Regions from separate parts of the Pseudonocardia yunnanensis genome, predicted to be linked through region 2. Evidence: riboswitches for the same ligand, from Rfam matches in the RefSeq annotation. Region 2 holds a riboswitch; each other region holds the start of a gene.
The links. A riboswitch is a leader RNA that binds a small molecule or an ion and turns the genes downstream of it on or off. The one in region 2 is predicted to bind S-adenosylmethionine.
Positions count from the first base shown of each region.

Region 1: linked by a shared signal. The riboswitch ahead of thrC (threonine synthase) and the one ahead of ABD743_RS37265 (FAD-dependent oxidoreductase) in region 2 are both predicted to bind S-adenosylmethionine.
Region 3: linked by a shared signal. The riboswitch ahead of ABD743_RS43825 (aminotransferase class V-fold PLP-dependent enzyme) and the one ahead of ABD743_RS37265 (FAD-dependent oxidoreductase) in region 2 are both predicted to bind S-adenosylmethionine.

Region 1 is NZ_BAAAUS010000039.1:124,461-128,734, reverse strand. It holds gene ABD743_RS32770 (alpha/beta fold hydrolase) at 1-469, opposite strand, end outside; gene rpsT (30S ribosomal protein S20) at 630-890, shown strand; gene holA (DNA polymerase III subunit delta) at 981-1,958, opposite strand; SAM riboswitch class I at 2,086-2,202, shown strand; gene thrC (threonine synthase) at 2,211-3,482, shown strand.
Region 2 is NZ_BAAAUS010000049.1:54,499-58,772, reverse strand. It holds gene ABD743_RS37275 (amino acid ABC transporter permease) at 1-430, opposite strand, end outside; gene ABD743_RS37270 (GNAT family N-acetyltransferase) at 427-915, opposite strand; gene ABD743_RS37265 (FAD-dependent oxidoreductase) at 986-2,158, opposite strand; SAM riboswitch class I at 2,462-2,555, opposite strand; gene ABD743_RS44640 (putative leader peptide) at 2,875-3,012, shown strand; gene ABD743_RS37260 (LLM class flavin-dependent oxidoreductase) at 3,095-4,274, shown strand, end outside.
Region 3 is NZ_BAAAUS010000068.1:28,102-32,375, forward strand. It holds gene ABD743_RS43820 (aminotransferase class V-fold PLP-dependent enzyme) at 1-1,444, shown strand, start outside; SAM riboswitch class IV at 1,535-1,650, shown strand; gene ABD743_RS43825 (aminotransferase class V-fold PLP-dependent enzyme) at 1,685-3,058, shown strand; gene ABD743_RS43830 (methionyl-tRNA formyltransferase) at 3,147-4,103, shown strand; gene ABD743_RS43835 (HAD family hydrolase) at 4,146-4,274, shown strand, end outside.

The sequences.
Region 1 (4,274 bases), on a different contig from region 2:
CGGGAGCGACGCGCTGCGCCACCCCCGCGTCCATGCCGAGGGCGACCAGGCCTTCCGCGGCCTGCTCGTCGGAAATGGCGAGGCGAGCCTCGATCGCCTCCTCGCCCTTGCCGGGCGCCTGCCAGATCTGCGCGAGGTCGTGCCACACGTAGTCGGGGTCATAGATGCCGACGACGTCCGAGCACCAGCTGCGCAGCAGGTCGGGACGGCTCATCGCGACGTTGAGCACGTGGCCGCCGCCCCAGTCGTGACCGACCAGGTCGACCGGTTCCCCGATCCTCTCCAGCTCGGCCACCAGCCAGTCGCGGTACTCGTCGACGCTCGCCGTCCACCCGTCCGGCACCGGAGCGCCGAAGCCTGGCGGCGACAACCGCACCTGGTCTGTCCGACCGCGGGCGGCGAGCCGCTCGCTCAGCAGGTCCCAGATTGCCTCGGTCTCGGGGTTGCCATGCACCAGAACCACAGTCACGCACGTAGCCTAGGCGTCACTCTCGGTGCGGGGACCCGGGCCGATTTCCGCCTGGTCGTCGCCGGGCTGTAGCATGGATCGCTGAGCGCCCGGCGTGAACGCACGATCCCCGCCGCCGGTGCGGACCGGAACAAGGCGAAGAAGAACTCGAGGCATTCGCGTGGCCAACATCAAGTCCCAGATCAAGCGGGTCAAGACCAACGAGAAGCGCCGCCAGCGCAACAAGTCGGTCAAGTCCTCCGTGCGCACCGCGGTGCGGCGCTTCCGTGAGGCTGTGGAGGCCGGCGAGAACGAGAAGGCCACCGAGCTGCAGCGCGCGGCGGCCCGGGCCCTGGACAAGGCAGCCAGCAAGGGCGTCATCCACAAGAACCAGGCGGCCAACCGCAAGTCGGCGCTGTCGAAGCGCGTCGCCGCGCTCTGATCAGGCTCTCCCAACGGCGCTGCCCCCTCCGGGGCGGCGCCGTTGTGGCGTGTCCGGCGCGACTCGGACGCGCATCCCCGAGGGATGCGCTCAGCGGCTCTCGCGAGCCGCGCAGATCCGCAGCACTGCCCGTTCAAGGGCATAGCCGGCATCGGCAGCCGCGCCCTTGACGTCGGCGTTCACCTCGGCGGCGGCCTCGAAGGCCACTGCGAGCGCCTCCGGCTGCCACGCTCGAACCTGCGACTGGGCCTTGCGTATCTTCCACGGCGGCATTCCGAGCGTGCCCGCGAGCCGGTTCGGATCGCCGCGGCCTGCCGCGCCCACCTTGGCCAGCGTGCGCAGGCCGTCGGCCAGCGCGTCGGCCACCAGCACCGGCGCCACACCGAGCACCATCGCCCAACGCAGGGCCTCCAGCGCCCCGGCCCGGTCGCCCGCCATCACCTTGTCGGCCACCGTGAACCCCGACGCCTCGGCCCGCCCCCGGTGGTAGCGGCGCACCGCGTGCTCGTCCACCTTGCCGCCCGTGTCGGCCACGAGCTGGCCCACCGCGGCGGCGAGCTCCCGTAGGTCGGACCCCACCGCCTCGATGAGGACGCCCACGGCGTCGGGCGCGATCCGACCGCCGGCCCGCCGCGCCTCGGCCCGCACGAAGTCGGCCCGTTCCTCGAAGCGTGTGATCTTGTTGCACGTGGTGACGACGGCGCCGCCCTTGCGCAGCGCGTCGGCGAGCGGCTTGTTGCGCGCGCCCCCCGCATGGACCACGACCAGCACGATGCCCTCGGCCGGATCGGCGGACTGCTGGACGATCGCCGCCGCCAGATCCTTGCCCACCTCGTGGGCCGACTGCAGAACGATCACCCGGCCCTCGGCGAAGAGCGACGGGCTGAGATTGTCGGCCAGGTCGGCGGGTGTGAGATCGGCCGCCCGATACCGGCGCAGTTCGGCGCCGGGCTCGCCGATCCTGACCTCGGCCACCACCTGCTCGACGGCGCGCTCGACCAGCAGCTCCTCCTCGCCGAGGACGAGGTGCAGCGGCGCAGGTGCGGATGGCGCGGGCACGGCGTCCATGCTCGCGCACGGCACCGACAGCGCGTGAGCCGCCTCCCAGATCGTGGGCCACGGTTGGGATTCGAGTCGATCGTGTCGTAACGTGTCGGACATCCGGCGGTCCGAACCTCCGGGCACAACTTCAGATGGCTCATCCAGAGGGGCAGAGGGAACGGCCCGGCGAAGCCCCGGCAACCGGCGATGCGCGTTCACGCGTTCGATCACGGTGCCAATTCCGACCCGCACGATGCGGGAAAGATGAGGAGACTTCTCATGACCTTGACTGCCGACGCCTCGGCCACCACCTCGTACGACCTCGGGCCCGCTCGCGCCCTCTCCTGCCGCGAGTGCGGCCACCAGATCCCGCTCGCCGCGGAGTTCGCCTGCCCGCAGTGCTTCGGGCCGCTCGAGGTCGCCTACGACTTCGGCACCGTCACCCGCGAGTCCATCGAGGCCGGCCCGAAGTCGATCTGGCGCTACCGCCAGCTCCTTCCCGTGCCCTCCACCGTGCAGGAGCACCCCAACACCGAGCCCGGCCTCACCCGCCTGATCAAGGCTGACCGCCTGGGCGCCGCTCTGGGCCTGCGCAACCTGTGGGTCAAGGACGACACCGGCAACCCGACCCACTCCTTCAAGGACCGCGTGGTGGCCGTGGCGCTCGCCGCCGCACGCGAGCTGGGCTTCTCGGTGCTCGCGTGCCCGTCCACGGGCAACCTCGCCAACGCAGTGGCCGCCGCGGCGGCACGTGCCGGGTGGGACTCGGTCGTGCTCATCCCGTCGTCGCTGGAGCAGGCGAAGGTGCTCACCACCGCCGTGTACGACGGCACGCTGCTCGCGGTGGACGGCAACTACGACGACGTGAACCGGCTGGCCACCGAGCTCGCCGCCGAGCACGAGGACTGGGCGTTCGTCAACGTCAACGTGCGGCCGTACTACGCCGAGGGCTCCAAGACCCTCGGCTACGAGGTGGCCGAGCAGCTCGGATGGCGCCTGCCGCAGCAGATCGTGGTGCCCGTGGCATCGGGGTCGCAGCTGACCAAGGTGGACAAGGGCTTCACCGAGCTCGGAAAGCTGGGCCTTGTGGACGCCACGCCCTACCGCGTGTTCGGTGCGCAGGCCACGGGCTGCTCGCCGGTGGCCAAGGCGTTCGAGGACGGCCACGACGTGGTGCAGCCCGTACGCCCCGACACGATCGCCCGCTCACTCGCGATCGGCAACCCCGCCGACGGCCCCTACGTCCTCGACGCGGTGCGCCGCACCGGTGGCGCGATCGCGCACGTCAGCGACGCCGAGGTGGTGGACGCCATCCGGTTGCTCGCACGCACCGAGGGTGTCTTCGCCGAGACCGCTGGTGGAGTCACCGTGGCCACCACGAAGAAGCTGGTGGAGTCGGGCGCGCTCGACCCCGACGCCGAGACGGTACTGCTGATCACCGGCGACGGTCTCAAGACCCTCGACGCGGTGGCCGGCCAGATCGGCCCGTCGGCCACGGTGCCATCGACCAGCAAGGCCGTGCGCGAGGCCCTCGCCGAGCGCGGTCTCTGAGTCCACCGGCCGGGCCTTGGCCCCGGCCTGGTGGGACGCAGCCCCGGGGGGGGACGCATGACCCGGGGCCTGCACCCAGACAGCGCTGCGGGCCGGGAACACGGCGGAGGGATGCACGTCATGACGGGCTGCGGCGTCGAGTCGGCAACGGGCTGCTCCTGCTGAGGACCTGCAGGGGTGAGCGCACCGAGCCGCCTGCAGCCAGGCGAAGTGGAGCAGCGTCGGCCTCGGCGGGCCCGGAACGGAGAACGGTGGCTCGTCGGGCAGCAGGGTGGAGTTGGGCGTAACGCCTGGCTCAGGTGCAGGGTCGCCCACGCGAGCAGCACCGCGACCACACCGTACGCCCGCACGAAGTTCTGGACGTCGTCGTCGGCCACCGCTGGTCACCTTGCCGTGCCCGGCGCACCCGCGACACCCGGATCTCACGGCGACAGCCCCGCAGGCTGCACGGCCACCGGTTGTTCAGTGGCTTCGGTTCGGCCTCGGCCACGGACGTGGTGTGCTCGTTCACGTGCTGTTCCCGTCCAGTTCCGGCGCAGCGAATTCCATGGAGATCACGACTCTGGCCAAGAACAGCAGCGATCCACTCACGAGTGCCCGCATTCCGCTGCGCCAGGTCACCTCGCGATCCCGTTGCACGCGGCGGATCCGCAGTTCGAAATAACGGCGGACGGACTGTTCCAACTGAGCGGCCGCCTTTCATCTTCCCCGCTGAAGATCCGTCCGGCTTCGACCGACTCTTGCCGATCACAGCGCCGGTCACCACCGCGGTTCAGGCCAGAGACGCTGCCA
Region 2 (4,274 bases):
TGATCGCGCGGTAGAGCAGCGCCAGGTTGTACCAGAACAGCAGCTGCAGGATCAGCGGCACCGACCGGAAGATCCAGATATAGGTCCAGCTGACGGAGCGCAGCAGGGGGTTCGGCGAGAGCCGCATGACCGCGAGCACCGTGCCGAGGACGAAACCGATCACGATCCCGAGCACCGTCAGCTGCAGGGTCAGCGCGACCGCCCGCAGGATCGACGGGGCGAAGAGGAACTGCCCGACGGTGGGCCAGTCCCACGCCGGGTTGGTGACGAGCGCGTTGATCGCCATCGCGAGCAGCACCGCGACGATCACGGTTGCGGCCCACCGCCACGGGTGCCGGGACGGAACGACGACGAGCCGTTCGTCGACGTCCTGGGTGGCGGCCGGTGGGCTGTTCGCGGTCACTGCCGCGGTATCGGGAGCTGCGCTCATCGAGAGCTCACTTCCTTCTCGAAGGGGTGCTTGCCGATCTGCTCGGCCGGCAACTCCGGGTCGTAGAGCGGTCTGTAGCCGGTGGCGAGGTAGAGGCCCTTGGCCTCCGGCTGGCGCGGTCCGGTCGTCAGGTAGATCCGGCGGTACCCGCGGGCGGCGATCTCCCGTTCGAGCTCGGTGAGCACCCGGCGGGCCAGACCCCGGCGGCGGTGCGCCGAGTGCGTCCAGATCCGCTTGAGCTCGGCCGTGTGGTCGTCGAAGCGGCGGAAGGCGCCGCCTGCCACCGGGTCGCCGTCGGCGAGCAGGAGGATCAGCCCGCCGTCCGGGGCGCCGAACTCCTCCGGTCGACGACGCATCTCTTCGCCGATGTCGCCGAGCGAGTGTCCGTAGCGCGTCGTGTACTCGTGGTCCAGCTCGGTGAGCATCGGCACCACCAGCGGGTCGGTGTAGGCGACCTGGCGAACCTCCAGCGCAGGAGAACTCATCGCAATCCCTCGCTGCACTCGGTCAGCGCTTCGCGGGGACGCTGTAACACTGATTCGCTCGCAAGCTCGCTCATCGCCCCGCCGCCGCGGGCACGCGGTCGATCACACCGGTCGCGAGGTCCGCGAGCACCCGCCCCAGCGCCGGGGCGAACGCGAGCCCGTAACCCGAGAACCCCGCTCCCACGACCAGAGGACCGGCCGTATCCAGCAGAAACCTTCCGTCGGACGTCGACGTGCGGGTACAACCGATCGGTTTGGGAAGTCTGTGGTCGAGCCCTGGCAGGAAGGCGGCCACGTACTCCTGCAGCCTGCGCAGCTGTGCCGGCTCCGGCGCGAACGCGTGCCGGTCCGGGTGGGTCTGCGTCCCCACGCCGTGGAACCCGAGCTTCACGCGTCCGTCCGCAGTGGACGTGCCGTGGACGCTGCTGGGCCAGCCGTCCTCCGGACCGGTGTGGTGGACGAACGTCGGCCATGCGACGTGGTGAGGGGAGAACGGGGCGACCCCGCCGTGCAGCGGAAACGTCGCGGGTTGCTCCTGCGTCACCCGCAGCCTGGGCAGCTCGACGAGCCCATCGAGCAGATCCGCCGTGCGCGCTCCCACCGCCACCACCGCCCGGCCGGCGCGGATCGGGCCTCGTGGTGTCTCGACCTCGACGAGATCGTCTCCGCGCACGGCGATCGCCGTCGCCGGCGTGGAACGGTGGACTACGGCCCCGTGCGCCACGGCAGCCGCGGTCAGAGCGGCGACGGCGTGATCGGCGTGCAGACGGCCGGACCGGTCCGGCTGGTGCAGCACGGGGCCGCCGAACACCATCCCCGGCCACCGGTGCGACGCCTCGTCGGCATCGAGCCACTCATGGGCGATGCCATGCTCGCCGAGGGATCCGGCGAGCGCCCTCGTTCGGCGCGGGTCACCATGGTCGACGCCCCCGGTGATCTGCAACAGAGCTGCGCCCGTCTGGGCCTCCACCTCGCGCCACAGCGGCAGAGCGTCCATGGCAAGGCGCACGTACGGCGCCGCAGGGTAGGACTGCCGGTAGAGCTCCGCCGATCCGTACGGGAAACCGCGCGCACGCCCGGTCTCGAACTGCTCGAGCTGCACCACCTCGCGGCCCCGACCGGCGAGCTGCCATGCAGCCGCCGCACCGACCACGCCGCCGCCGATGACCACGACGTCGACGACTCCGGCGCGCACGGACCTCGACAGACGGCGCGCCGCCGGGATGTGCGGGAACGTTGGCATGACTGTCCTTCCACGACACGGACAGCAGGAACCCCCGACGCGGGGGAACAATCCACTGTGGACAAAGACGGCTCCGGAACCGCCGGAATCACCGTCCTGCAGAGACCTGACCGAGGCGCGTCAGAGCCCAGCCGTACGCGTCAGCGCACGGGAAGCGGGGTGGCTCGAAGGCCGGGATGGGTCAGCGACAAAGAGCGGCCTGCGTGCGGCACAGATCGACGTGCCGACGCTTCGACCAGATGGACGTCAACCACGTCGACGACCGCGTGGCCGCCGGCCGGGCGTCCGATCGACGCACGATGTCTCCCATCGATCCTGGCGTTAGCACCCGGCGCCATGAGGCACATGGTTGCTGCGGCTTCGACGAGCCAGATCTCTCGGCCGCTCTGGATGGACGGCATCGAATGTAGGCGACCACCCGATGGATCTGTCAAGGATGTGACGAACACACGGTCTATCGGACGCGTGACGACCCGCGGCCCATGGCCGGATCCGACGGGCTGTTGATCCTTCGGTATCGAGTATCTATGGTCGCTGCTACGGCGGACGACGCCTCGAGCACCGAACGGAAACGGCGTTCGATCGGCTCTCGCCCAGCCCGAACGGACGGTTCCCGCCACGCCCGCAGCTCGTACACCAGAACGTCGGCGTCGTCGCCGGCGGTGTGGGGCACGACCCGTTGATTGCGGGGGCCGGGCTCTCTAGCGTCGATCACGATGCCGATCCGGGCCCACGCCCGGCGGCCGGGAGGGGATCACGTGGACGCAGCGCCCGAGCGCCGTCGTCGCGTCCCGCTCGTCCGGCGGCACCACGTCGATCTGTGCCGCACGAGCACGGCGATCTGTCCTCGCTGATCAGTAGCCCGCCCGCCCCAACCGCGCGTCGTCGACGTCGCGGTTCAGTTTCCGTCGGCATCTGATCCCTCCGGAGGCACCCGTGGCATCCGAACCCCTGCACCTGGCCGTCGCGCTCGACGGCGCGGGCTGGCACCCGGCCGCCTGGCGCGAGCCCGGCACCCACCCCCGCGAACTGCTGACCCCCCGGTACTGGACCGATCTGGCCCGCACCGCCGAAGCCGGGCTGCTGGACCTCGTGACGATTGAAGACAGTCTCGGGCTGCAGTCGCACAGCCCCTTTCAACCGGACGACCGCGTCGACGAGGTCCGCGGCCGGCTCGACGCGCTGCTCATCGCATCCTTCCTCGCACCGCTGACCAGCCGGGTCGGGCTCGTCCCGACCGTCACCACCACCCATACCGAGCCGTTCCACGTCTCCAAGGCAGTGGCCACGCTCGACCACAACTCGCACGGCCGCGCGGGCTGGCAGGTGAAGGTCTCGGGCCGGGCCGAGGACGCCGCGCACATCGGAAGGCGGGAGATCACCCGCCCCTCGGCCGAGGAGCTCACCGCACCGCGGCTCCCCGAAGCGCTCGTCGCGCTCTTCGACGAGGCGGCCGACGTCGTCCGGGTGGTCCGGCAGCTGTGGGACAGCTGGGAGGACGACGCCGAGATCCGCGACGTCGCCACGCGCCGGTTCATCGACCGCACGAAGGTCCACCACGTCGACTTCGAGGGCCGGTTCTTCAGCGTCCGGGGACCGTCGATCACCCCGCGGCCCCCGCAGGGCCAGCCGGTGGTGGTCGCGCTCGCACACCGGCGGGAGCCGTACGAGCTCGCCGCCCGGGGCGCCGACCTCGTCTTCGTCACCCCCACAGAGCAGCGAGACGCGGCCGCCCTGCTCGCCGACGTGGAGCAGGCCGCCGCCGACGTCGGGCGCACCGGTGAGCCCCTGCATGTCTACGCGGACCTCGTGGTCGTGCTCGACACCGCAACCGAGCCCGGCGCGGCACGCCTGCGCCGACTCGACGACGTCGCCGGCGAGCCGTACACGTCCGACACGACGGTGTTCACCGGTTCCGCCGCGGAGCTCGCCGACCTCGTCGCCGCATGGCAGGCCATCGGGTACCGCGGAGTACGGCTGCGGCCCGCGGTGCTGCCCGAGGACCTCGACCGGATCGTCGCCGACGTCGTCCCCGAACTGCAGCGCCGAGGCCTGTTCCGCACGGTGTACGAAGCCACGACGCTGCGCGGACTGCTCAGTCTGCCGACCTCCGTTC
Region 3 (4,274 bases), on a different contig from region 2:
CTACCGTGCCGGCGTCGCCGGCCGGCCCGTGTTGCCCGACGTCCAGCCGGGGTGGGTGCGCGAGCAGCTGACGCCCACGCTGCTGTCCGCCGGCCTGCCCGAGGAGCCGCAGCCGCTCTCCAGCCTGCTCGACGAGATCGACCGGGTGGTCGTGCCGGCCACCACCCACTGGCAGCACCCCGGCTTCTTCGGCTACTTCCCGGCCAACGCCTCGCTGCACTCGCTGCTCGGCGACATGCTCTCCACCGGCCTCGGCGTGCAGGGGATGCTCTGGGCCACCTCGCCCGCAGCCACCGAGGTGGAGCAGGTGCTGCTCGACGCCATGGCGGGAGCGCTCGGGCTGGACCCTGTCTTCACGTTCGCGGGCGGCGGGGGCGGGTCGATCCAGGACTCCGCGTCCTCGGCGGCACTGGTGGCGCTGCTCGCGGCCCTGCACCGCAGCAACCCGGACTGGCGGGAGCGCGGCGTCGACGGCACGGAGCGCGTCTACACCACCGCCGAGACGCACTCCGCGCTCGCGAAGGCCGTGCGGGTCGTCGGGCTGGGCAAACAAGCGCTGCGGATCATCGAGCCGTCGCCGGGCTCGCTCGCGATGTCACCAGACGCCCTGGCCGCCGCGCTCCGGGCCGACTCCGAGGCGGGGCTGCGGCCGGTTCTGGTCTGCGCCACCATCGGCACGACGGGCACGGGCGCGATCGACCCGGTGCGGGAGATCGCGCATGCGGCGGCCGAGCACGGGGTCTGGGTGCACGTCGACGCCGCGTGGGCGGGCGTGGCAGCGCTGTGTCCGGAACTGCGCCACCTGCTCGACGGCGTCGAACTCGTCGACTCGTTCTGCACGAACGCCCACAAATGGCTGCTCACGGCGTTCGACGCGTCGCTGTTCTGGGTGCGGGACGCCACCGCACTCCCGGCCGCGCTCTCGATCACTCCCGAGTTCCTGCGCAACGCCGCCTCGGAGTCCGGGTTCGTCGTGGACTACCGCGACTGGCAGGTGCCGCTCGGTCGCCGCTTCCGTGCATTGAAGCTGTGGGCGGTCGTGCACGGCCACGGGCTGTCCGGGCTGCGGGCGCACATCCGCTCGCACATCGCACTCGCCGAGAAGCTCGCCGGCCGGGTGCGCGAGGATCCCGCGTTCGAGCTCGCGGCCGAGCCGGCGCTGGCACTGGTGTGCCTGCGCGTCGTCACGAGCCACGGGCCGGAGGCGGACGACCGCGCCACCCGCACCGTGCTCGAGCGCGTCAACGCCTCGGGCAGCGCATTCCTCACCCACACCACGGTCGGCGGCCGCTATGTCATCCGGGTCGCCATCGGATCGCTGCTCACGGAGTCCTCGCACGTCGACGCGTTGTGGGAGTCACTTCGCGAGGAGGCGGCGAAGGTCATCGCGAACGATCCCGACGATCGTCCCGATTTCGGCTCCTCCCGCTCGACGCACGTGTAGCGGGCCGCGTCCCCGTTGCCGCCACCCTCCCTGTGGTGGCGGCAACGGCCGCTTGACGATCGATCGAACGCCGACGTAGCGTCAGCGACAGGTCATGAGTGCCAGCACCAAGCCCCGGCTCGCTGGCCGGCAACCCTCCTCCGCGGTGGGGTGCTCCGGGTGACGACCAGGCCGCCGGGCGGGGTGCCCGGTGGCAAGCGCGGACCCGCCTGCGTTGCCGGGTCCCCTCATGAGGAGACCGTGTTGTCGCTCGTTCTTGCTCCATCCGATGTCTCGTCCGCCACGTCACGCGAGCTTCCCCCGGTGGTGGGCCACGACCTCCGGGTGCCACTGGTCACGGGTGGGAACGTGGCGTACGCCAACCTCGATCTCGCCGCCAGCGCGCCGGCTCTGCGCTCCGTGGCCGACCACGTCGCCGAGTTGCTGCCCTACTACGCGTCGGTCCACCGCGGCGCGGGCTACGCCTCCCAGGTCAGCACCGCCCTTCTGGAAGCCGCGCGCGCCACGGTCGGCGAGTTCGTCGGCGCCCGGCCCGAGGACGACGTGGTGGTGTTCACCCGCAACACCACCGACTCGCTGAACCTGCTCGCCGGGTGCGTGCCGGGCACCGTCCTGTGCCTGGACGTGGAGCACCACGCGAACCTGCTGCCGTGGCAGACCGGCGCCCACCAGGTGCTGGGGGCCGCCGACACCGTGGAGGAGACCCTCGCCGGCCTCGAGGCCGCCCTTGCATCGACTTCCGTGGCCCTGCTGGCGGTGACGGGCGCATCCAACGTCACCGGTGAGGTCTTGCCTCTGGGCCGGATCGTCGAGATCGCCCACCGGTGGGGCGCCCGGGTGGTGGTGGACGCCGCCCAGCTCGCGCCGCACCGCAGCATCGACATCGCGGCCACCGACATCGACTACGTGGCCCTGTCCGGCCACAAGCTCTACGCCCCCTACGGCGCGGGCGTGATCGTCGGCCGGCGTGACTGGCTCGACGTGGGCACGCCTTATCTCGCGGGTGGTGGCGCGGTGCGGGAGGTCGAGGTGGACCACACGATCTGGGCCGCCGCCCCGCACCGCCACGAGGGCGGCACGCCGAACGTGCTCGGCGCTGCGGCGCTCGCACAGGCCTGCCGCACGCTCGCCCCGGTGCTCGACGGCGCGGCGCTCGCGCACGAGCGCGCGCTCTCGGACCGGCTCGCGGCGGGTCTCGCCACCGTGCCGGACGTGCGGACGCTGCGGATCTGGTCGGACAGCACCGAACGCGTCGCCGTGCAGAGCTTCTCCCTCCCGGCGCAGCATCCGTCGGGACGGGTGGCCGCCTACCTCTCCGCCGAGCACGGGATCGGTGTCCGGGACGGCCGCTTCTGCGCCCATCCACTGCTGCTCAGGCTTTGTGGGGAGAACGGCGAGGCGCTGCGCGCGAGCATCGGGATCGGCACCACGGAGGAACACGTGGACCGGCTCGTGGAGGCGCTGCGACAGCTCGTCACGCAGGGCCCGCGCTGGACCTACGGACGTGTCGACGGGCGGTGGGTGCCGACCCCCGACCCGCGCGACCACGATCCCCTCGGGATCGTGGGCGACCTGGCTCTCGGCACAGGGGCCTCCGCCTGCAGTTCGGATTGATCATCCGGTCCGATTGATGTTGGACAGGCAAACCTAACAAGCAGCTATCCTCCTTTTCGATCACACATCGGGCGGGGAGGAGTGCTGCATGCGCGTCGTCGTGTTCGGCTACATGACGTGGGGCCATCGGACGTTGGACGCGGTACTCGCGGCCGGGCACGAGGTCCCCGTGGTCATCACACACCCGGAGAGCGACAACCCGTACGAGACGATCTTCAACGACTCAGTGGCCGAGCTCGCGGCCAAGCACGGCGTCCCCGTGCTGGTGCGCACCCGGGCCGACGACGCTGAGGTGGCGGAGCGGATACGCGCCGCTGCCGCCGACGTGATGGTCGTGGCGAACTGGCGCACGTGGCTGCCACCCGCCGTCTTCTCCCTCCCCCGGCTCGGCACGCTCAACGTGCACGACGCCCTGTTGCCCGCCTACGCGGGCTTCGCGCCGCTCAACTGGGCGGTGATCAACGGGGAGCCGGAGGTCGGGGTCACCGCCCACATGATGGACGGCGACTTCGACGCGGGCGACATCGTGCTGCAGCGCGCCACCCCGGTCGGCGACGAGGACACGATCGTCGAGCTGTTCGACCGCACTCTGGCCATGTTCGGGCCGATCACCGTGGACGCACTCGAACTCCTGGCCTCGGGTCGCACCGACTGGGAGCCGCAGGACCGCAGCCGGGCGAGCTACTTCCACCGGCGCAGCGAGGAGGACAACCGGATCGACTGGAGCTGGCCTGCCCGGGACATCGCCAACCTGGTGCGCGCGCAGGTCGACCCCTATCCCAACGCCTACTGCTTCCACGGCTCGACCAGGCTGCGGGTGCTCGCCGCCGGCGTCACCGACACGCCCTACGGCGGCACGCCCGGACGCATCTTCATCCGTGACGGCGCCGGTGGCGTGGTGGTCGTGGCCGGGGCCGACGCCCGCCGCGGCCGCAACGCGGGTCTCGTGATCCGCCGCGTCCGCACCGACGACGGCCGGGAGCACGCGGCCACGGAGTACTTCACGCGGATGGGCGGCTACCTCACCTCGCACCCCACCGCCTGACTCCCTGCGGCGGCGCCGGCCGCCCGGCCACCACCCCGCGAGGTGCGCGAACGCGGCTTCCGGATCGCCCTGGCCAGCTCGGGCAAACAGGAGCACGTCGAGCACTACCTCAGCCTCTTCAACGGCAAGGAGCTCGCCGACGCCTGGACCACCTCAGACGACGTGCGACGC